4 regions of the Kitasatospora papulosa genome follow, and region 4 is predicted to be linked to each of the others. Evidence: riboswitches for the same ligand, from Rfam matches in the RefSeq annotation. Region 4 holds a riboswitch; each other region holds the start of a gene.
The links. A riboswitch is a leader RNA that binds a small molecule or an ion and turns the genes downstream of it on or off. The one in region 4 is predicted to bind cyclic di-AMP.
Positions count from the first base shown of each region.

Region 1: another riboswitch for cyclic di-AMP. It lies ahead of OG362_RS14740 (M23 family metallopeptidase); the one in region 4 lies ahead of OG362_RS03295 (M23 family metallopeptidase).
Region 2: another riboswitch for cyclic di-AMP. It lies ahead of OG362_RS07455 (M23 family metallopeptidase); the one in region 4 lies ahead of OG362_RS03295 (M23 family metallopeptidase).
Region 3: another riboswitch for cyclic di-AMP. It lies ahead of OG362_RS18860 (LysM peptidoglycan-binding domain-containing protein); the one in region 4 lies ahead of OG362_RS03295 (M23 family metallopeptidase).

Region 1 covers NZ_CP108452.1:3,414,600-3,420,355, reverse strand. Annotated here, with positions in the region: tRNA gene OG362_RS14755 (tRNA-Met) at 1-25, shown strand, start outside; gene OG362_RS14750 (MerR family transcriptional regulator) at 140-886, shown strand; gene OG362_RS14745 (PP2C family protein-serine/threonine phosphatase) at 1,021-2,178, shown strand; cyclic di-AMP (ydaO/yuaA leader) riboswitch at 2,412-2,564, shown strand; gene OG362_RS14740 (M23 family metallopeptidase) at 2,576-3,616, shown strand; gene OG362_RS14735 (aldo/keto reductase) at 3,790-4,734, shown strand; gene OG362_RS14730 (PrsW family intramembrane metalloprotease) at 4,754-5,756, opposite strand, start outside.
Region 2 covers NZ_CP108452.1:1,820,567-1,826,322, forward strand. Annotated here, with positions in the region: gene OG362_RS07440 (bifunctional acetate--CoA ligase family protein/GNAT family N-acetyltransferase) at 1-1,222, opposite strand, end outside; gene OG362_RS07445 (HPr family phosphocarrier protein) at 1,388-1,669, shown strand; gene OG362_RS07450 (GntR family transcriptional regulator) at 1,869-2,573, opposite strand; gene OG362_RS07455 (M23 family metallopeptidase) at 2,809-3,600, opposite strand; cyclic di-AMP (ydaO/yuaA leader) riboswitch at 3,614-3,781, opposite strand; gene OG362_RS07460 (M16 family metallopeptidase) at 3,985-5,367, opposite strand; gene OG362_RS07465 (M16 family metallopeptidase) at 5,394-5,756, opposite strand, start outside.
Region 3 covers NZ_CP108452.1:4,315,859-4,321,614, reverse strand. Annotated here, with positions in the region: gene OG362_RS18875 (DUF501 domain-containing protein) at 1-587, opposite strand, end outside; gene OG362_RS18870 (FtsB family cell division protein) at 676-1,146, opposite strand; gene eno (phosphopyruvate hydratase) at 1,241-2,527, opposite strand; gene OG362_RS18860 (LysM peptidoglycan-binding domain-containing protein) at 2,855-3,547, opposite strand; cyclic di-AMP (ydaO/yuaA leader) riboswitch at 3,548-3,721, opposite strand; gene OG362_RS18855 (transglycosylase family protein) at 4,012-5,010, opposite strand; gene OG362_RS18850 (cytochrome P450 family protein) at 5,116-5,756, opposite strand, start outside.
Region 4 covers NZ_CP108452.1:776,983-782,738, forward strand. Annotated here, with positions in the region: gene OG362_RS03280 (STM4012 family radical SAM protein) at 1-589, shown strand, start outside; gene OG362_RS03285 (STM4011 family radical SAM protein) at 598-1,581, shown strand; gene OG362_RS03290 (SGNH/GDSL hydrolase family protein) at 1,639-2,466, opposite strand; gene OG362_RS03295 (M23 family metallopeptidase) at 2,630-3,532, opposite strand; cyclic di-AMP (ydaO/yuaA leader) riboswitch at 3,536-3,696, opposite strand; gene OG362_RS03300 (tyrosine-protein phosphatase) at 4,109-4,933, shown strand; gene OG362_RS03305 (DUF6126 family protein) at 4,943-5,116, opposite strand; gene OG362_RS03310 (helix-turn-helix domain-containing protein) at 5,220-5,756, opposite strand, start outside.

The sequences.
Region 1 (5,756 bases), 2.6 Mb from region 4:
GCAGGTTCAAATCCTGTCCCCGCTACTGAAGACAGAGGCCCGGATCCTTCCAAGGATCCGGGCCTCTGTCGTATGCCGTCGCCCCACAGGTGGCGTCGGGCTTGACCTTGACGCTGCGTGAAGATCTAGCGTTTCCGGCATGGAGTGGTCCATACAGGAAATCGCCCGGCGGGCCGGCACCACGAGCCGGACCCTGCGGCACTACGGAGACGTCGGTCTCCTCGAGCCGAGCCGCAAGGGCGCCAACGGCTACCGCTATTACGACCAGGAGGCCCTGGTCCGGCTCCAGCGCATCCTGCTGCTGCGGGAACTGGGGCTCCCGCTGCCCGCGATCAAGGACGTCCTGGAGGGCCAGCGGGACACCGCGACGGCTCTTCGGACCCATCTGCGCCTGCTGGAGCAGGAACGGGAGCGCATCGGGCGGCAGATCGCCTCGGTGCGGACCACTCTGCGCAGGACCGAGGAAGGGGAGGAACTCATGGCCGAGGAAGTGTTCGACGGATTCGACCACACGGCGTACGAGGAGGAGGTCACCGAGCGTTGGGGCCGGGAGGCGTACGAGCGGAGCGGCCGGTGGTGGCGCGGGCTGAGCGAGGCCGAACGCGCCCGCTTCCAGGGCGTGCACGAGGAGATCGCCCGGGACTACGGGGTGGCCAGGGCCGCCGGTATGGAGCCCGGCGGCGAGGAGGCGCAGGACATCGCGCGGCGGCACTGCGCGTGGCTGTCGGCGACGGCCGAGGTGACCCGCGCCTATGTGACCGGGCTCGGGGAGATGTACGTCGCCGATCCGCGCTTCGGGAGGAACTACGATCGCCACGGGGACGGAACCGCCGTCTTCGTACGGGATGCACTGACGATCTACGCGCAGCACCGGCTCTCCGACTGACCCCCGGAGAACCAGGCTCCGGGCGCGCTCGTCCCTTCGGCCCATGACGCGTCGCCCTTCGGCGCGGCTCCGGACGGCCGGGTCGGGGCGCGATACCGTCCGCAGCCGTGGGTGGAGCGGGCAGGAGTACACAGGTGGGGAAGCGGGACGGGCGGCGTAGGGACGTGGGCGGGGGCTCCCGTTCCCGGCGGTTCGTGCGTGCGCTGCCCGCCCTGATGATCTGTGCCGGGGTGGCCTTCGACCTCGGAACGCCGGCCGAGGTCACCGCGGTCCCCCTCTTCACCGCGGCTCCGCTGATCGCCGCCCCGTTCTTCTCGCTGGCCGGCACCGTCAGGGTCGGCGTGGCCGCCGCCCTCGTCGTATTCGTCCTCCGGTCGTCCGACGGCGCGCTCGCCGGGGTCGTGTCGATCACGGACCTGCTGACCCTGGTGACCGTCGTCGCGCTCTCCCTCGTCATCAACCGCGTCGTGCGCCGTGGGAACGAGCAGCTGGCCTCGGCGAGGGTCATCGCGGAGACCGCCATGCGCGCGGTCCTGCCGACGCCCGAGGACCGGATCGGAGGGCTGGAGGTCGCGGCACGGTACGAGGCGGCCCAGGCGGACGAGTTCGTCGGCGGTGACCTGTTCGCCGCCGCGGACACCCCGTACGGGGTGCGACTGGTCGTCGGGGACGTCCGGGGCAAGGGTCTGGACGCCGTGGCGGCGGTGGCCGTCGTGATCGGGGCGTTCCGGGAGGCCGCCGAGCAGGAGAGGTCGCTGGAGGGGGTCGCCCAGCGGCTGGAGCGGGCGCTGGCCCGGGAGGGCTCGCGGCGGGGCGGGCTCGACTCGATGGAGGGTTTCGTCACCGCGGTGCTGGCGGAGATCCCGGTCGGCTCGGACACCCTGAAGGTCATCAACCGCGGCCACCCCGAGCCGCTCGTGCTCCACCCCGACGGTTCGCTCGACGTGCTGGTGCCGACCGAGCCCGCCCTGCCGCTCGGGATGGGGCTCGGAGCGTGGCCCGACCGGGCCGACGAGTGGACGCTGCCGGCCGGGGCGATGTTCCTGGCGTTCACCGACGGGCTCTCCGAGGCGCGGGACGTGAAGGGGGCGTTCTACGACCCGGCGGACCGGCTTCGTGGCCGGCTCTTCCCGGGGCCCGAGGAACTGCTGTCCGCGCTCACGGACGACGTACGGCTGCACACGGGTGGCCGGTCGACGGACGACCTGGCGCTCCTCGCGGTCGCCCGCCCGGCGAGGGGTCAGCAGGGGCGCCGGACCACCGTGAAGATCGTGCGACGGGACAGTGAATGAACGGTCACCACCGTCGGTAGTCGAAGGACCCCGCTCCGCATAACATTTGACGCACCGTCAGAAACTGACGGCTGGAATATGCGCGTTCAACTCGCCCTTTTGCGCCCGATTGACCCCTGTAAGTCCAGGCCAGGGGCGTCAATGATCTATGGGAACAGCTTGGAATCGGGCCCGTGTGTCTATTAACGTTCGATAACGCAGCGCGGTTGTACCTGCCGTCGCAAGAGGCGGCACCGTGCGCAGCGCCGAATTCCGCAAGGGAACCGGGGAACCACCTACATGGGGTGAATCGGACACCTGTGTCTCGCGAGAGACGAAGGGGTCCGTAGGAGACCTTCCTGCTCCGAACCCGTCAGCTAACCCGGTAGGCGAGAAGGAAGGAAAGGAGTGCGCCCACGTGGCGTCCAACCAGCCTGCCCCCGAGGCCCCGTCACCCTTCAGGTCCGACAGCTTCGGAGACGAGGGCAGGACGTGGGAGGAATGGAACCCCACCGAGGAGTCCATCCGTCCCGTACGCGGCCGGCATCGCGTAGCCAAGCAGCGCGGCCTCGCCCGTAGCTCCACCGTCCTCGGCGTCGGGGTCATCGCGGCCGTCGGTGCGGGTGGCATGGCCACCGCGCAGAGCAAGCCGCCGGTCTCCATCTCTCTTCCCGATTCCATCGCGGACAATCTTCCTGACGCCAAGTCCCTGCCCGGCGTGGGCGCGTTCATGTCCGGCGACTCCGACTCGGACCACGAGACGGTCGCCGCTTCCTCCCCCCTCACCACCGCGGGCATCACCGCGGCCGAGGCCGAGGGAGGCGCCACCGACGCGGGTGAGGCGCTGCGCGCCCGCATCCTCCAGCAGGCCGAGCAGCAGCAGGCCGGAGCCGACGCCGAGGCCAAGGCCGCCCAGGAGAAGGCGGCGGCCGAGGCGGCCGCGGCCCAGGCGGCGAAGCAGCAGAGCGTGGCCGAGGCCGAGGCCGCCGCGAAGAAGAAGGCGGCGGAAGAAGCGGCGGAGAAGAAGGCGGAGGCCGAGCGCCTCGCCAAGCTCGCCGCCAGCTACGCCGTACCGACCTCGTCGTACTACATCAGCTCGACCTTCGGCCAGGCCGGTTCGATGTGGTCCTCCGGGCACCACACCGGGCTGGACTTCGCGGCCCCGACCGGGACCCCGGTCAAGGCCGTGCACAGCGGCACGGTGAAGTCGGCCGGCTACTCCGGTTCGTACGGCTACCGCACGGTCCTTGAGCTCGACGACGGCACCGAGGTCTGGTACTGCCACCAGTCCTCGATGGACGTGTCCGCCGGGCAGAAGGTCACCACCGGCCAGACCATCGGCCGGGTCGGCGCCACCGGCAACGTGACGGGCGCCCACCTGCACCTCGAGGTCCACACCGCGGACGGCACGGGCATCGACCCGATGGCCTGGCTCCGCGGCAAGGGCCTCACGATCTGATCCCACGCGCCGACGACCGGCGCGGCAGAACCCCGGCGGCCCTGACGCACGACCCCCCGACGTCAGGGCCGTCGGCCTGTCCGGGGCCGTGGCGGCCGGGAGCGGGCGGCGGTGGCCGGGCACGCCGCCGGCGGAACGGAATAGTTGCCTCCGCCGGCTGGTTGTTCCTGGGCATGACGTCTTTGCGCCCGCTCGGTTCATCGAGCCTTCAGGTCTTTCCCCTCGCCCTCGGCGGCAACGTCTTCGGCTGGACCGCCGACGAGGAGCGGACGTTCGCCGTCCTCGACGCGTACGTCGCGGCCGGCGGCAACTTCATCGACACCGCCGACTCCTACTCCGCCTGGATCCCGGGCAACGAGGGTGGTGAGTCGGAGACCCTCATCGGCAAGTGGCTGGCGGCCCGTTCCCGCCGCGACGACGTCGTCATCGCCACCAAGGTCGGCGCCCACCCCTCGTACAAGGGGCTCTCGCCCACCACGATCAAGGCGGCGGCCGAGGCGTCCCTGCGCCGGCTCGGCACCGACCACATCGATCTGTACTACACGCACTTCGACGACGAGAGCGTCCCCGTCGAGGAGATCGTCACCGCGCTCGACCAGCTGGTGAAGGCGGGGACCGTGCGCGAGATCGCCGCCTCCAACATCAGCCCCGAGCGGCTCCGGGCCTCCCTGGAATTCTCCGAGCGCGAGGGCCTGGCCCGCTACGTCGCGCTCCAGCCGCACTACAACCTCGTCTCGCGCGACACCTACGAGGGCGCCCTCCAGGACACGGCGGCCGCCGCCGGTCTCGCCGCGGTCCCGTACTTCGCGCTCGCCGCGGGCTTCCTCACCGGCAAGTACCGGCCGGGGACGACCGTCGAGAGCGCGCGGGCCGAGGGCGCCGGCAAGCACCTGGAGACCGAGCGCGGCCGCAAGGTGCTCGCCGCGCTCGACCGGATCGCCCAGGAGCACGACGCCGAGATCGCCACGGTCGCCCTCGCCTGGCTGACCTCCCGGCCGACCGTCACCGCGCCCATCGCCTCCGCGCGTACCGTCGAACAGCTGCCCGCGCTGGTGGCGGTGGCAGGCCTCCGGCTGAGTGAGCAGGAGCTCGCGGAGCTGACCGAGGCATCCGCCTGAAGCCACCCGCGGGACGACCTCAGGCGGGCGGCGGGGTCCGCCGCCCGCCGTCGTCCATGTACGGGTTGGGCCCGCCGTAGTGCCGGTGCGGCGCGGGGAGCTGCTGCGGCTGCGGGGGCGGACCGCCGCGGGGGTACTGCCGGGGAAACGGGGGCGGCACGGGCGGCCGGTGGGCGCGCAGCCGGCCGGTCGCATGGGCCGCGTACGTCAGGGCCGGTCCCGCGATCTCCCGGCGCTGCCAGAGGTGGTGCAGCAACTCCTGCTCGCGCAGGGCGAAGTCCTTGCCCGCCCCGTCGTGGCGCGCCCTCCGGCGCAGCATGGCCAGGGACGTCGCGAACGACTCGTACTCGGCGACGGCACGGGCCGCCGCCTTGCCCCGGGCGCGGTCGGGGTGGCCGTTCCAGTGCCTGGCCATGTCACGCGCCATGCCCCGCGCCCGCATCGAGGCCAGCGCGAGCGGCTCTGCGGGGGCCAGCCAGCCGGCCGCCGCGTACACCGGCAGCTCGGTGGAGAGCGTGCGCAGCTCCCGCTGGCGCGACCAGATCGCCAGCCAGGTCACCAGACCGAAGGACGGCATCATGAAGACGCCGTACACCAGGTAGAAGCCGTACGGGCCGAACGCCGACGAGCCGTTCCACAGGGCGTGCATGCCCATGGCGAGGACGAGCCCCACCAGGGGCAGGACGACGCGGCGTACCCGGTGGCGTGCCCCGCCGAGCGCGGCGATGCCGAAGCCGATGCCGGAGAGCACGGTGAACAGGGGATGCGCGAACGGCGACATCACCACGCGGACGAAGAACGTCCCGGCGGTCACCGAGGCGAAGCCCGTGGTGCCGAGCTGCTGGTCCTCACCGAAGGCGTTGCCCAGGTAGAGGATGTTCTCGGTGAAGGCGAAACCGGTCGCGGTGAAACCGGCGACCACGATGCCGTCGACGATCCCGCCGAACTGCCGTCTGCGGAAGAGGAAGATCAGCAGGACCGCGATGGCCTTCGCGCTCTCCTCGACCACCGGCGCGACGAGC
Region 2 (5,756 bases), 1.0 Mb from region 4:
AGTCGTTGCCCGAGACGTCGGCACGGTTGCCTGCGGAGATGAAGGCCGACAGTCCGGCACCCCGGCGGTGCAGCCCGGACAGGAGGGCGATCCCGATGGCTCCGGACTGGGTGAAGAGTCCGATGCGCCCGGCCTTGGGCGACTCGGGGGCGAGGGAGGCGTTGAGGCGGACCGACTCGGATGTGTTGATGATGCCGAAGGCGTTCGGGCCGATGATGCGCATGCCGTACGAACGCGCCTGCCGCACCAGTTCCCGCTGGCGCTCCCGCCCCTCGGCGCCGCGCTCGGCGTAGCCGGCGGAGAGGACGACGATGCCCTGGACACCGTGTTCCCCGCAGTCGGCGACGACCTCGGGCACCCGGTCGGCCGGGACGGCGACGACCGCGAGGTCGACCTGCTCGCCGATCCCGCCCACGGAGCGGTGGGCGGGCACCCCCTCGACCGTGCCGAGGTCGTCGGCGAACGACGTGTTCACCGCGTACGTGCGTCCGGTGAAGCCGGAGCCGAGGAGATTGCGCAGCACGGTCCGGCCGACGCCGCCGGGCGCACGGCCGACGCCGATGACGGCGACGGATCCGGGGGCCAGCAGGCGCTGGACCGAACGCGCTTCGGCGCGCTGTTCGCGGGCGCGCTGGACGGCGAGCGACTCGGCGGTGGGTTCCAGGTCGAGGGTGAGGTGGACGGAGCCGTCCTCGAAGCTGCGCTGCTGGGTGAACCCGGCGTCCCGGAACACTTTGATCATCTTGTTGTTGGCGGGCAGCACCTCGGCGGCGAAGCGGCGGATGCCCCGCTCCCTGGCCACCGCGGCGATGTGTTCGAGGAGGGCCGAGGCCACCCCGCGGCCCTGGTGGGCGTCCTGCACGAGGAAGGCGACCTCCGCCTCGTCCGCCGGGGCGGAGGCGGGCCTGCCCCGGTCGTCGATCCGGTCGTAGCGGACGGTGGCGATGAACTCGCCGCCGACCGTGACGGCCAGCCCCACCCGGTCGACGTAGTCGTGATGGGTGAAGCGGTGCACGTCCCGGGCGGAGAGACGTGGATACGGGGCGAAGAAGCGGTAGTACTTCGACTCGTCGGACACCTGCTCGTAGAAGCTGACCAGCCGCTCGGCGTCGTCCGTGGTGATGGGCCTGACGCGCGCGGTGCCACCGTCGCGGAGCACCACGTCCGCCTCCCAGTGGTCGGGGTACGCGTGATGCGGACTCTGCTCCGGAGTGGGCTCCATGGGCAAAGCCTACGGCCCGGGGCACGGGTCGCGGCCGGACGGTGACAGGGGCACGCTGGGGAGCCGGCGGGCGGTGGGCGACCGGTCGGCCGGTACCCGGCACAGCAGTCCGCACCGCATGAGAGACTGGTCTAGACAACTCATCGTTACGTGAAGGGCAGAACCATGGCTGAGCGCCGCGTCAACGTCGGTTGGGCCGAGGGCCTGCACGCCCGCCCCGCTTCCATCTTCGTCCGTGCCGCCACGGCCTCCGGCGTTCCCGTGACGATCGCCAAGGCCGACGGCAACCCGGTCAACGCCGCGTCGATGCTCGCGGTGCTCGGCCTGGGCGCCCAGGGCGGCGAGGAGATCGTGCTCGCGTCCGAGGCCGACAACGCAGAGGTCGCCCTGGACCGTCTGGCGAAGCTGGTGGCCGAAGGGCTCGAGGAGCTCCCGGAGACCGTCTGATCCCGGCCACTTCCCGCCGGAATCATTTTCATGGAAAGCCGCGGCACCCCCAGGGGGTCTGCGGCTTTCTCTTTTTCCGGATCCGGATCCGGCACCGCACACTCGCCGAAACGGCATACACAGCACCCGCAAAAACCTGAATCAGGGCAGCGAAAAGAAAGCCCTCCGGCAATTACTCTCTTTGTATACGGCGCAATTGTTAATGGCGGACTCCCGCGATGTTTACGGGGTGTTGCGAACTTCTCACCCGGGCCGCGCCCGCCGCGCGCACGGAGTGGTCCGGGCGCCGCAGCCGGTGCGCGGCGGCGGCCCGCTCCGCGTGCTGGGCGGCGAGTGCCCGGGCCCGCTCCGCGTCACGACGCGCGACGGCGTCGACGAGGGCGCCGTGTTCGGCCCACGAGTCGGCGGGGCGGACCGGCGCCTCGACGGCGTACATCCAGGCGATCTTGTGCCGGAGCTGGGTGAGGAGCGCGATCAGCGCGGGACTGCCCGACGCCTGGGCGAGCGTCTCGTGGAACCAGCCTCCCAGGGAACGCAGGTCCTCCCCCTCACCCCTGCGCACCCGCTCCTGCCCGAGCCTGACCAAGCCGCGGAGCACCTTGAGATGTGCCTCGGTCCGGCGCTGGGCGGCTCGGGCGGCACCGAGGGGCTCCAGGAGCATGCGCATCTCGAGGAGGTCCGCGGCCTCCTGCTCCGTGGGTTCCGCGACGCAGGCGCCGGCGTGCCGGCGGGTGACCACGAACCCTTCGGACTCCAGGGTGCGCAGCGCCTCTCGCACCGGGACGCGGGAGACGCCGTACCGGCGCGCGAGCACCTCTTCGGTGAGGCGGCCACCCCGCTCGAAGACACCGGAGACGATGTCGTCACGGATTGCCGTGCATACCGAATGTGCGGGAATGCGCATGTCCGAACCTCCGCCTTAATCCCCGCGAAACGCGGCCGATCGACGCCTGTTCTGTGACTCTATTGCAACCGGCCTGAATTTCCGACGGCGGGGTGGAATCCATGGATATCTTTTGGCCAGGAAGCACTTCCGCGAGGACTCCGGCGGGCGCCTTCGAAGGTGACACGACGAAGGCCCCGGCGGATGCCGGGGCCTTCGTCGTGTCCGTCCGGACACGGTGTCGCGCTGCGTGGGGTCAGACCTGGACGCCGTGGGCACGGAGGTAGGCGACGGGGTCCATGTCCGAGCCGTACTCGGGGGTGGTGCGGGCCTCGAAGTGCAGGTGAGGACCGGTGGAGTTGCCGGTCGAGCCGGAGAGGCCGATCTGCTCGCCCGAGACGACGCTCTGGCCGACGGAGACGCCGATCGAGGAGAGGTGGCCGTACTGGGTGTACGTGCCGTCCTTCATCCTGAGCACGATGTTGTTGCCGTACGCGCCGCCCCAGCCGGCCTCGACGACCGTGCCGGCGCCGACGGCGAGGACGGAGCTGCCGGAAGCGGCCTGGAAGTCCACGCCGGAGTGGCTGCCGGAGGACCAGAGGGCGCCGCCGGACCGGTATCCGGTGGTGACGTGGGATCCGGCGACCGGCAGGTGGAAGGCGTTCAGCCGGGCGCGCTCGGCGGCGCGGGCGGCACGTGCCTTCTCCTCGCGGGCCTCCTTGGCGCGGGCCTCGGCCTTGCGCTCGGCCTCGGCCTTGGCCTCCGCCTTCGCCTTGGCTTCGGCCGCGGCCTTCGCGGCGGCGTCCGCCTGCTGCTTCTGGGCCTTCGCCTGGGCCTCGATCTGGGCGGCGAGGGTGGTGTCGAGGGCGACGGTCTGGGTGAGGCCGGTGCTGCCGGCGGTGACCTCGGAGTCCGCGGCGAGGGCCGGGGAGGCCGTGGCACCGATGACGCCGGTGGTGGCCAGGGCGGCGATGCCGGCGACCTTGGCACTCTTGCGCGTCAGTCGGCTCGGGGCACGGTGCTTCCCGGTGGCACGGATGAACGCCATGGAGGGGCTGGTCCTTTCCTTCCTTCTCGCCTACCGGGTTAGCTGACGGGTTCGGAGCAGGAAGGTCTCCTACGGGCCGCCGGACCTCTGACGAGGCACGGAGATCCGATTCACCCCAGGGACTTCGTGGGTCCCCGGCTCCCCAGGCTCGCGCCTGACGGGGACTCGGCGATGGCTGTCCGGCGCCGCGGGCGCGGCAGTCGTCCGGCGGACAGCCGGGCCGACGCTAGAGCGGGGCGCTTTCCCTCACCAAACGGAAAGGGCCTTTTGTCGCACATCCCACAGGATGAATGACGCTATAGACCCCAAAACAGACACATGGCGGGGCCCCGGCGAGCGCATGCCCGCCGGGGCCCCGTCATGTCCTGTTCTGTCGGCCTTCGGTCAGCCGCTGACGACCGAGACCTCGCCGATGCCGAGCGCCCTGACCGGCTCCGCGATCTGCGCGGCGTCCCCGACCAGGACGGTGACGAGCCGGTCGACGGGGAACGCGTTGACCACGGCGGCGGTCGCCTCGACCGTGCCGGTCGCGGCCAGGCGGGCGTACAGCTCGGCCTGGTAGTCGTCCGGAAGGTGCTGCTCCACCTGGTCGGCGAGGGTCCCCGCGACGGAGGCCGCCGTCTCGTACTTCAGCGGGGCGACGCCCACGAGGTTCTGGACGGCCGTCTCGCGTTCGGCGTCGGTGAGTCCCTCGGACGCCAGGGTGCGCAGGACCTTCCACAGGTCGTCGAGCGCGGGACCGGTGGACTCGGTGTCGACCGAGCCGCTGATGGCGAGCATCGCTGCGCCGGTCGCCCCGGAGGAGGAGCCCGGCGCGGTCGAGCGCAGCACCTGGCCGAACGCCCGGACACCGTAGGTGTAGCCCTTCTCCTCACGCAGTACGCGGTCCAGCCGCGAGGTCAGCGTGCCGCCCAGGCAGTACGTGCCGAGGACCTGGGCCGGCCACACGCTGTCGTGCCGGTCCGCGCCGATGCGGCCGATCAGCAGCTGCGTCTGCACGGCTCCGGGACGGTCCACGATGACCACGCGGCCCGTGTCGTCCGCGGTGATCGGGGGAACGGGCCGGGCCTGTCCGGCGTTGCCCGACCAGTCCCCGACGGTGTCGGCGAGCAGCGCGTCCAGGTCCACCCCGGTGAGGTCGCCGACGACGACCGCCGTCGCCGTGGACGGACGGACATGGGCGTCGTAGAAGGCGCGTACGGCGGCCGCGTCGATCCGGCCGACCGTCTCCTCCGTGCCCTGGCGCGGACGCGACATCCGTGCCGTGGCGGGGAAGAGCTCCTTGGAGAGCTGCTTGGCGGCCCGACGGGCGGGGTTGGCCTGCTCGTGCGGGATCTCGTCGAGCCGGTTGCCCACCAGCCGCTCGATCTCGCTCTCCGCGAAGGCCGGGGCCCTCAGGGACTCGGCGACGAGGCCGAGGGCCTTGGCCAGCCGGGAGACCGGGACCTCGAGGGAGACGCGGAGACCCGGGTGGTCCGCGTGGGCGTCCAGCGTGGCACCGCAGCGCTCCAGCTCGGCGGCGAACTCCTCCGCGGAGCGCTTGTCCGTGCCCTCGGACAGGGCGCGCGCCATGATCGTGGCCACACCGTCCAGGCCCTCCGGCTCGGCGTCCAGCGGGGCGTCGAGGAAGATCTCCACGGCGACGATCTGCTGGCCGGGCCGGTGGCAGCGCAGCACGGTCAGCCCGTTGGGCAGGGCGCCACGCTCGGGCGCGGGGAAGGCCCAGGGACGGGCCTCGCCGGCGGTCGGCTGCGGGTGGTACTCCATCGCTACTCCAGTCACGGCGGCGTCGGTCACTTGTCGGCCCCCTCGTGCGCGTCGGTGCCGTCGGCCCCGTCGGTCTCCTCGGCCGCCTCGACCGGCTCGTAGACCAGGACCGCACGGTTGTCGGGGCGCAGATGCGCCCGGGCGGCGGCCTTCACCTCGTCGGCCGTCACGTCGAGGACGCGGCCCACGGCGGTCAGGGCGAGCTGGGGATCACCGAACAGGACGGCGTACCGGCAGAGTTCGTCCGCGCGGCCGGCGACCGTGCCCAGCCGGTCCAGCCACTCGCGCTCCAACTGCGCCTGTGCCCGCTCCATTTCCTCCGGGGTCGGGCCCTCCTCGGCGAAGCGGGCCAGCTCCTCGTCGACCGCCGACTCGATCTGCGGCACCTC
Region 3 (5,756 bases), 3.5 Mb from region 4:
TCGGCCGGGCGGAAGGCGAAGTGGCCGCCGTCGCCCTCGTCCACCGTCCAGCCGTCCTTCTCGTCCGGCGCCCCGCACGGCGTGACGCACGGGCCCTTCGCCCACCACTCCGGCAGCATCGCGATCGCTTCGTCGCCCAGCGGGTTCACCCCGGGGCCGGCCGCCAGCGAGTGGCCGACCAGCACGTGCAGGCACTTCACACGGTCCGGCATCCCGCCCGCGCTCGGGAAGCCCTCCAGCACCTCGATGGCGTCACGGCGCGCGATGTAGTCCTCGTGCGCGGCACGGTAGGCGGCGGCCAGTTCGGGGTCCGTCGCCAGGCGCTCGGTCATCTCCTTCATGACCCCGTTCGCCTCCAGCGTGCCGATCGCCGACGCGGCACGCGGACAGGTCAGGTAGTACGTCGTCGGGAACGGCGTGCCGTCCTCCAGACGGGGCTGCGTCTCGACCACGTCCGGGTTGCCGCACGGGCAACGGTGCGCGATGGCGCGCAGCCCACGGGGCGGCCGGCCGAGCTGGAGCTCGAACGCGGCGATGTCCACAGCGGTGGGCGTGGTGGATTCGGTCTGCGGAGGGGGCGTGTCCATGCCTGCCTTGAATGTCATCGGTCGGACTGTATGAATCGGTGCGGGGACGGGGCACGACGCGTGCCCCGGGGTCCGCACCGGTACGGGGTCATTCCCGGTCGGCGCTGTCGACGCCGTCCCAGAGGTTCGAGTGCCAGGGCCGCCCCGTCGCCCCCGGCTCGCCGCGGCGCACATCGGCCGCGTCCGGGTCGACCACGGTATAGCCGGTCTCGCCGGGCAGCACGTAGTGCAGGTGCTGGCGCGCGAGACGGCGGACGTACGCGTCGTCCTCGAGCCGCGCCTTCTCGTCACGCAGCTCCTCGGTCCGACGGTGGGCCTCCTGCGAGAGCCGCTCCTGCTCCGCGATCTGGTCGCGCTGGGAGATGTACTGCCGCATGGGGTACGCCAGGGCGACCACCAGCGAGCAGACGATCAGCGCGAGGAACGCGGCCCGGCCGGTGAGCCGGGAGCGCCGGGCCTGGCGGCGGTTCTGGGACCGGTAGACACGGGCCGCCGTCTGCTCCCCGAGCAGCCGCAGCCTGGTCGCGGTGGAGAACCGGTCGCGGTCCTTCCCGGCCATGTCTCACGCCTCCCCGTTACGCACGTCCGTCCCCGCACACGGTACGGGACCGGATGCGGGGACGGACGGAGGCTGGTGCTCCGGACTCGGGCTGTCAGCCCTCGAAGCGGAACCGCGGGAACGCCGAACGACCGGCGTACACCGCGGCGTCGTCGAGGATCTCCTCGATGCGCAGCAGCTGGTTGTACTTGGCGACGCGGTCCGAGCGGGCCGGGGCGCCGGTCTTGATCTGGCCGCAGTTCACGGCGACGGCGAGGTCGGCGATCGTGACGTCCTCGGTCTCACCGGAGCGGTGGGACATCATGCACTTGAAGCCGTTGCGCTGGGCGAGCTCGACGGCGTCGAGGGTCTCGGTCAGCGAACCGATCTGGTTGACCTTGACGAGCAGGGCGTTGGCCGAGCCCTCCTCGATGCCGCGGGCGAGGCGCTCGGGGTTGGTGACGAAGAGGTCGTCACCGACGATCTGCACCTTGGAGCCGAGCTTGTCGGTGATGACCTTCCAGCCGGCCCAGTCGTCCTCGTACAGCGGGTCCTCGATGGAGACCAGCGGGTACGCGGAGACGAGCTCCTCGTAGTACTCGGTCATCTCGGCGGCCGAGCGGGACTTGCCCTCGAACTCGTAGACGCCGTCCTTGTAGAACTCGGACGCGGCGACGTCGAGCGCGAGCGCGATGTCGCGGCCCGGGACGTAACCGGCCTCCTTGACGGCCTCGAGGATGAGGTCGAGGGCGGCGCGGTTCGACTCGAGGTTGGGGGCGAAGCCGCCCTCGTCACCGAGACCGGTGGACAGGCCCTTGGTCTTCAGGACCTTCTTCAGCGTGTGGTAGATCTCCGCGCCCCAGCGAAGGGCCTCGGAGAAGGACTCGGCGCCGATCGGCGCGATCATGAACTCCTGGATGTCCACGTTGGAGTCGGCGTGCGAGCCGCCGTTCAGGATGTTCATCATCGGAACGGGCAGCAGGTGCGCGTTCGGGCCGCCGAGGTAGCGGAACAGCGGGAGGTCGGAGGCCTCGGACGCGGCGTGCGCCACGGCCAGCGAGACACCGAGGATGGCGTTGGCGCCGAGGGAGCCCTTGTTCTCGGTGGCGTCCAGGTCGAACATAGCCTGGTCGATGAGGCGCTGCTCGGTGGCGTCGTAGCCGACGAGCTCCGGGCCGATCTGCTCGATCACGGCGAGGACGGCCTTCTCGACGCCCTTGCCCTGGTAGCGGTTGGGGTCACCGTCGCGAAGCTCAATGGCCTCGAACGCGCCGGTGGAGGCGCCGGACGGAACAGCAGCACGTCCCGTGCTGCCGTCGTCGAGGCCAACCTCGACCTCGACCGTGGGGTTGCCCCGGGAGTCGAGGATTTCCCTGGCTACGACGACGTCGATGGACGGCACGAGGCATCTCCTTCTGGGATCTGACACTGGTTGGGCAGGGTCACTGTGGCCTTGCGCCACGAGCCTAACCGTCTCGGCCCGCTGCGTCGGCCGTCAGCCCGCCCCCTGGGACGAAAAAGGACCCAAGGGCCTGCATAACGGGCAAAGCTCCAGAATTCTACTGGCAAGTAACCACAAGAATTGAACGCTGCCCCTCAGGACGGGTGGGCAATCACACCCGGATCACACCCGCCGAAGGACCTCCGCACGACCGCGGCCCGGCGCGCGGGGGGTATGCGCGCCGGGCCGGGCCGCCGGGGCAGGAGGGGGACCCCGGGTCGTTCAGGACTACTTCAGGTGGAGCTGCTGACCCGGGAAGATCAGGTTGGCGTCGTCGACGATGTCGTCGTTCAGCTTGAAGAGCTTCTCCCAGCCGCCCTTGACCTTCTCGGCGTCGGCGATCTTGCTCAGGGTGTCGCCGGCCTTCACCTTGTACTCGCCGTCACCCTTCTCGACCTTCTGGCCGGTCGGGGTGGTGACGGTCTTCTCGGGGGCCGTGCGCTTCTCGCTGCGCGTGGTGGGCTGCTCGGCCTTGCGCTCCGGCGCGGCCTGCGGGTCCGTGTCGCCGTTCTTGGCGGAGCCGGTGTCGACACCCGGGTCCACGCCGTCGTTCGTCAGACCGCCGGCGCCGGCGCAGGACCAGGCACCCGGGCCCTGCAGGTCGAGAAGCTTCTCGGCGGCGGCTATCTGCTGGCCCTTGGTGGCCAGGTCGGCGCGGGCGGCGTACTGCGTGCCACCGGCGGCCGCCCAGCTGGACTGCGAGAACTGCAGGCCGCCGTAGTAGCCGTTGCCGGTGTTGATGGACCAGTTGCCACCGGACTCGCACTGGGCGACGGCGTCCCAGGTGGCGACGGAGGCGGCGGAGGCGCCGGTCGCACCCATCAGCGGTACGGCGACGGCAGCACCGGTGACACCGGCCAGGGTCGCGATACGGACGGCCTTGGACGGGCGACGGTGCTTGCCCTTGCTGGAAAGCAGCATGGTTCTCCTCACCGACGCCTACGAGGTGAGCTGTCGGGTTCGGGCCTGTGAGTTGCCCGGCCACCCGCTCTCGCGGACGGCTTCACCCCCAGCCGGTGTCCCCTCCGCCTTCCGACGGCCGGGCTGCCGGCACTTACCTGGGTCCCCCGCTCCTGCCTACGGCGCTTTACGCGTCGGTCCCCTTCGACCGACGGCAGGATTCGGCGTGACGGTCGAAGGTGCCCGCGGTGCGAGCGGCTCCGACCGTAGACACACGCAACCCCGACATTCAAAGATGGACATAACGGCTAATCAGCCCTTAACGCTCCGGCCTTGCGGTTCGTTTTCGCAGGTCATGGCCAAAATGGACGGACCGGACGGACAGGGCGCACCAGTTGAAGCAAAGAGACCCATGTCTCACTTACGCATAAGTGGACATAGGTCTCTTAACTGCCCCCGCTTTCGGGGTGTTTTCCCGCTTTTGATCAGTTGGCCGCAGCGGTCTCCGCCGCGGCGTCCCGAGCGTCCGCGCCGGCGTCGAGGTTCAGGCTCTGGCCGGGCAGGATGAGGTCCGGGTCGGAGCCCAGTTCGTCCTTGTTCGCCTCGTACAGAGCGGTCCAGCCACCCGGGAGCTCCTGCGCGTCGGCGATCGCCCAGAGGTTGTCGCCCTCGCGGACGGTGTACGCCTCCGCGGCGCCCTGACGGGCCTCCGAGTCGCCCCGCGAGGCGTGCCGGCCCGACTCGCGTCCCTCGTCCAGCGCCGACCCGGCGCTGCTCTCGGGAGCGGGGGTGCCGCGGTGCTTCCCGCCCGTCGAGGCGTCACCCTTCGCGGCGTCACCCTTCGCCGCGCCGGAGGCCCCGGACGTCCCGGAGGACGGGGTGGCGGACGGCGACGCGTCGGCGCTGCCCGCGGCGTCGCCGGTGTCCGCCGTGCCACCGGCGGCCTTGCCCTTGTCCTTGGCCTTGCCCTTCGGCTCCGCGTCGCTCTTCGCGTCCGCGTCGTCCTTCGATGCGGCCTGGTCCGACGCGTCGGAGGAGGGGGTCTCCGTGGCGGTGCCGGAGGGCTCAGCCGACGGCTCGCCACCCGGGTCGACGCCCGGCAGCGTCCCGTCCAGGGCCAGCCCGGAGATCACCGCGCAGCTGGGCCACGCCTGCGGACCCTTGTCGTCCAGCACGTTCTCGGCGACGGCGATCTGCTGCGAGCGGCTCGCGAGGTCGGCGCGGGACGCGTACTCCGTGCCGCCGTAGGCGTTCCAGGTGTCCTGCGAGAACTGCAGGCCTCCGTAGTAGCCGTTGCCCAGGTCGGCACTCCACATGCCGCCGCTCTCGCATTCTGCGACCCGGTCCCAGGTCGTGGCGTCGGCGGCCTGCGCGCCGCCCGCACCGAGCAGCGGGATGGCGATGGCCGAACCGGTGACGCCTGCGGCGACGACGATGGCGGGTGCCTGGCGAGGGCGACGGTGTCTGCCGGTCGCGGAGCCCATGGGATTGCCTTCCGTGTGACTGACATGTGACGGGTGAGTCGAACGGTGAACCTAGCCCTACTCGAACGTGTGTCACAAGTCGATGCAGCGGAGATCACGCGAAAGTCACAGAGTTGACGGAGTGTCACCTTTCGCGGACGGCTGTCCGGTACCGAACTCCACCGGAAGGGTGCGCAGTCCACGCATGATGAGCCCGCCGCGCCAGCGCAAATCGGCAGGTTCCGCGGCGAGCCGCAGGTCGGGGAGGCGTCGCAGCAGTGTCGCCAGAGCCACCTGACCCTCCAGGCGGGCCAGCGGAGCCCCCAGGCAGTAGTGGATTCCGTGGCCGTAGCCCAGATGCTGATTGTCACTCCGAGCGAGATCCAGGGTGTCCGCATTCTGGAATCTGTCCGGATCCCGATCCGCGGCGGCCAGAACCACGAGTACGGGGTCCCCGGCCGCGACGTCCTGTCCTCCCAGGCTCACGGGCTCGGTGGCGTAGCGCCATGTCGCGAGCTCCACCGGCCCGTCGTAGCGCAGCAGCTCCTCGACGCCCGTGGCGAGCAGTCCGGTCTCCCCCGCCGCCAGGGAGCGCTCCAGCCGCTCGCGCTGGGACGGGTTGCGCAGCAGGGCGTAGGTGCCGTTGCCGATCAGGTTCACCGTCGTCTCGAAACCGGCGAACAGGAGGATGAACGCCATGGCCGCGGCCTCGTTCTCGGTGAGGTGCTCGCCGTGGTCGCTCGCCCGGATCAGCCCCGAGATCAGGT
Region 4 (5,756 bases):
CCACCTGCTGGCCCATGGGTACGAGCAGGTGTCGATGCGGATGTTCCGCCGTGCGGACGCACCGCCCGCAGGTCCTGACGACTACGCCTGCCAGACCGACGGCATGATCGGGCTCGGCTGCGGGGCACGCTCGTACACCTCCTCCTTGCACTACTCCTTCGACTACGCGGTGGAGATGCGCGAGATCCGGGGCATCATCGACGGCTTCACCACCACCACGGACTTCTCCCGGGCGGAGGTCGGCCGGTACGTCGACGGTGAGGAGGCACGCCGCCGGCATCTGCTGCAGTCGCTGCTCCAGGCCGAGGGCATGCGCTCCGCCGAGTACCGCGAGCGCTTCGGGTCGGATCCGTACGAGGACTTCCCGGCCGAGCTGGAACGGTTCGCCGCGCGGGGCTGGCTGGCCGATCCGGCGGACGGCGGCTCGCCGTCCGCCGGATCGGCGTCCGGCCGTTCTCCGGCCGGCGGTCCGGCGGCCTCCGGCCTGCTGCGTCTCTCCCCCGAGGGCCTGGCCCACTCCGACGCGCTCGGCCCCGAGCTGTTCTCCCCGGCGGTCCGGGCCGCGATGGCCGCGTACGAGGCGAAGTGAGCCGCCCCGTGAACACGGAACTGACCATCCTCTACAGGGGGCCGCTGGCCTCGTGCGACTACGACTGCCCCTACTGCCCGTTCGCCAAGCGGCGGGACACCGGGGAGCAGTTGCGGGGGGACCGGGCGGCCCTGGAGCGGTTCACCGCGTGGGCCGCCGCACAGACCGGTGACCGGCTGTCCGTGCTCTTCACCCCGTGGGGGGAGGGCCTGGTGCGGTCCTGGTACAGGAGGGCACTCGTCGAGATGTCCCTGCTGCCTCATGTCGGCAGGGTCGCCATCCAGACCAACCTCAGTGGCCGCACCGGCTGGCTGGCCGAGGCGGACCGCGACAAGGTCGCCCTGTGGTGCACCTACCACCCCGGCCAGACGCCGTACGAGCGGTTCCTCGCCCGGTGCCGGGAGCTGACGGCCCTCGGGGTGCGTCACAGCGTCGGGATCGTCGGTCTCGACGAACACCTGGAGGAGGCCCGCCGTCTGCGTTCCGCACTGCCGCCCGAGGTGTACCTCTGGGTCAACGCCGCCGAGGGGCACACCTACACGGACGAGCAGGCGAACCGCTGGACCGCCCTGGACCCGCTGTTCCCCTACAGCAGGCACCCGCACCGCTCGGCCGGGCTGCCCTGCCGGACCGGCGAGTCGGTCGTCTCGGTGGACGGCGACGGGACGGTGCGCCGCTGCCACTTCGTCCGTGCCGAGCTGGGAAATCTCTACGACGGCAGCTACCGGGACGCACTCGGCCCGCGCGGTTGCCCGCTCGACGTCTGCGACTGCCACATCGGCTATGTGCACCTGGAGACGCTGCCCCTGTACGACGTCTTCGCGGGCGGAGTGCTGGAGCGGATACCCGCCGATCCGGTACGGATGCCCCCGGGCCCGGCACCGGCGCCGGCCTGCACGCCCCCGCCCGCCGGCCCGGCACGGGCGTCCGCTCCGGACGGGCCCGTGTCACCGGGCCCGTCGCGGCGCCCGCTCCCGTTCGTCAGCCGCTGAACGGCTGCGGACACTACTTCGGGGCGGGGGCCCGACGAGGCGTCGGGTGCCGCGCGGTCAGAGCGGCAGCAGGTCGGGGCGCTTGGCCGCGACGTGGTCACCCGAGGACTCTCCGCGCAGCCGGCGGCCGATCCACGGGACGAGGTACTCGCGCGCCCACTGGATGTCGTCGCGCCGCACCTCGAGCGCCCCGCGCTGCGCCTGCGGGGGCCACACCTGGTCGGGGTCGGCCGGCACGTCGAGGCCGAGGACCTGGGCGGCGCGCAGCGCCACGCGGGTGTGCCCCTCGGCCGAGAGGTGGAGCCGGTCGTTGTCCCAGGCCCGCCTGTCCTGCACGGACCGGAGGGACCACAGGTCCAGCACCGGGCAGTCGTAGCGGTCGGCGATGGACCGGACGTGCGCGGTGTACATGGCGATCTTGCCTCGGAGGTGCTTGAGGACGGGGATCCCACGGGTGTCGAAGCCGGTGGTGACCATGACGGTACCGACCGATCGCGTCAGGTCGGCCACCGCGCGCTCGAAGCGTTCGGCCACGTCGTCCGGGTCGGAGCCGGGACGGAGGATGTCGTTGCCGCCCGCGCAGAAGCTCACCAGATCAGGTGCCAGCTCCTTGGCGCGGGGGACCTGTTCCTCGACTATCTGGTCGAGGAGGCGTCCGCGTACGGCGAGATTGGCGTACCGGAAATACCCGTGCGGGTCGTCCACGGGGCCGACCATCGCGTCGGGGACCGGAAGCTGGTCCGCGAGAATAACCGCGAACCGGTCGGCCCAGCCGACGAGGGTCCCGCCGGGGCCGGGGTCGCCGACGCCCTCGGTGAAGCTGTCGCCAATCGCCGCGTACGACCCGATGATGCCTCGTATGTTGTTTCTCGAATCGTCTGCCACAAGGGCTTATCTTGCACCTTCGAATGTGACCTACGCGACCGTAATAAGGGGTTGACGGGTGGTGAGAAAGACCACCCGGTCAGTTTTTGGTAAAGCAGGAATAAGGGGAGGGGCGGTGCGCCTCGGCGCACCGCCCCTCCTCCGGCCCTCAGGTGGTGTGCCCTCAGATGGACACGCCGTGCGAACGCAGGTAGGCGATCGGGTCGACGTCCGAGCCGTAGCTCGGGCCGGTCCGGACCTCGAAGTGGAGGTGCGGGCCGGTGGAGTTGCCGGTGGAGCCGGAGAGGCCGATCTGCTGACCGCCGGTGACGGTCTGACCGGTCGTCACCTCGAGCGAGGACAGGTGGGCGTACTGCGAGTACATGCCGTCGCTGTGCTGGATGACGACCTCGTTGCCGTACGAGCCGCTCCAGCCGGCGGAGACCACGGTGCCCTCGCCGATGGACCGGACGCTGGTGCCGGAGGCGGCCTGGAAGTCGGAGCCGGTGTGGTAGCCGCTGGACCAGCTGGCGCCGGAGGCGCGGTACTGGGTGGTGACGTTGGCGTTCTCGACCGGTGCGGTCCAGCCGGAGGAGGCGCTCTCCGACGCGCCGGAGCCGGTGGTCTTCGCGGCGGCCTCCTGGGCCGGAGCCGCCGCCTTCTCGGCCGGGGCGGACTTCTTCGCCGTGGACGGGGCGGCCTTGGAGGGCGCGGCCTCCGCGGGGCCGGACGCCTTGGCGCCGAGCGTCAGCTTCATGCCCGGGAGGATCAGGCTCGGGTTCCCGCCGACGACGTCACGGTTGTCCTTGTACAGCTTCTGCCAGCCGCCCTTGACCTTGTGGTCGGCCGCGATCTTGGCCAGGTAGTCGCCGGAGACCACGGAGTAGGTCTTCGGGGAACCCTTAGCCGCCGCAGCGGGAGCGCTCTGGGCGGCGACGGGCTTGGCCGGTGCCGCCTGCTCGGCGGCGTGGGCGCCGGTGGCGCCGATCAGCGGGAGGGCGAGAACGGCGCCACCGGTACCCGCGGCAAGAACGCCTCGGGAGATCGGGCCGGTCTTCGTACGACGGTGCTTGCCTTTTGCGGGCATGGGGGATTTCCTCTCCGGCGCCTGCGAGGTGAGCTGTCGGGTTCGGACTGGAGATGTCCGGCCGCGTGAATCGCGACTTGACCCCTAGCCGTGCCGGATCGCTCCGGACGGCGGCCTACCTGGTTCCCCCGCTCCTGCCACACGTGAGTCGGTGCGGATTCCGGGCGGCGGCAGGATTAGGCGTTCCGTCCGGATTGATGGTGACCGTAAGCGAGCCGGGACGCCGCGAACAAGCCGCCGGCCGGGAACCGGAATACTCGCTTCATTTCCTTCGCGGAATTCCCGTCACACTGCGTGGATTACGGATCTTGGCTTTCCGCGCGGGGTCCGGAATACCCGTCGGCGCGTTCACCACACACCGTCACGGATATGATCCCGCTCACCCGCCTCACTCCATCTCCCGTACAAGCGGGGCATGTTCTGCTAAATGCATCAATACGGACATGTTGCCGCCGGTCGCCTCCGCGCTACCCCGGCCGCCACGACCGAGACGGTTGCCCGATGCAGCCATGTCGTATCGTCGCGAGCGTGCCCCGTCGGCGAGCGGCGCCGACGCCCGACACCCCAGGAGCCCTTGTGACGCAGCTGCCAGAGGTCCCGCCGGCCGGCCACGGACCCAAGGACGTCGACCTGACCGGCGTCCGCAACTTCCGCGACGTCGGCGGGCTTCCGACCGTGGACGGCCGCACCGTGCGCTACGGGCGCCTCTACCGCAGCGGGCACCTCGCGCACGCCACCGCGACCGATGCCGCGTTCCTCGCCGGGCTCGGCCTGCACACGATCTTCGACTTCCGCAACGCCGCCGACCACAAGCTGGACGGCCTCGACGTGGAACTGCCCGGCGTCCGGAATGTGAGCATTCCCCTTTCGGACCCGGCCGACGGGGCGGAGTTCTGGCGGCTGGTGCGCGACGGGAACATCCAGCAGCTGCGCTCGATCCTGGCGGACGGCAAGGGCACGGAACGGATGGTCGCCTCGTACCGCTCGATCATCAAGGACCGCACCGCCGAACACAGCCGCGTGCTCCACGCGCTGGCGGAGGACAGCGTGCCGGCCCTGATGCACTGCGCGGCGGGCAAGGACCGTGCGGGCCTCTCGATCGCGGTCTCCCTGCTGGCGGTCGGCGTCGAGAAGGAGGCCATCGAGGCCGACTACCTCAAGTCGAACGACGCGCACCGCCGCTACCGGATCCGGCGCAGCGACACCTCGTCGGCGGGAATGTCCGACGAGGTGCTGGAACTGCTCGATCCGCTCTTCGGCGCGGAGGCCGAGTACCTGGCCGCCGCGTTCTCGACCATCGAGGAGATCTGGGGCAGCACGGACCGCTACCTCACCGAAGGGCTGAAGATCGGCCCGGAGACCCGCGCGAGGCTGCGCGAGCGGCTCGTCGAGGACGCGTGACGCCGGGGCTCAGCCCTTACCGGCGACCGTGAAGAGGAGGAAGAGGAAGGCCGCGATGACATGGCCGGCCACCAGGTAGGCGAAGAGCCGGATCACGACACCTCGGGGCATCCGCCGCTCCTGGGTGTCCGCGCTCTTCTGCCGGCGCGGGGTGAGCGGGTCGTAGTGCTCCGAATCGGACATGTCAGTCCTCTCTCCCGGCCTGCCGGTCGGGGTGACGGTCTGGGTGGCGGTCGGGGTGGCGGTCGGCGTGACGAAGGAATCGCACGGTGCGGGGCCTGCCGGATCAGAGCCGGTGGGCCCCGCCGCCGAGGCAGAGCTCCGCGGTCGGACTCTGCAGCAGCGTGTGGACGAACAGCAGGCGCGCCCCACCGATGTCGAGCGCCGCGATCCGGTGCGGGGTGAGTGAGTCGAAGTGCGCGCTGTCACCCGGGTCGAGGTCGTGCACGGTCTCCCCGAGCACGACGCGCAGCCGGCCGTCGAGGACGTACAGCCACTCCTCTCCGGGATGGACGCGGACGAGGTCGCCCTCGGTGCCGTAGGGGACCCGCACCCGCAGCGCCTGCATGGCACGGCCTGAGCCGCCGGCCTGGCGGTAGAGCCAGCCGCCGCCGTCCCCGCCCGCCCCCTCGAGCGGGCCGCCGCGGACGATCGCGTCACGTTCGGGCGGCATCTCGCCCAGGAGCTCGGAGACCGTCGTACCGTAGACCCGGGCGAGGCCCAGCAGCATCGGCAGCGAAGGCTGCCTGCGGCCGGTTTCCAGCCGGGAGAGGTGGGCCGGGGACAGGCCGGCACGCCCGGCCGCGGCCTCCAGGGTGAGCCC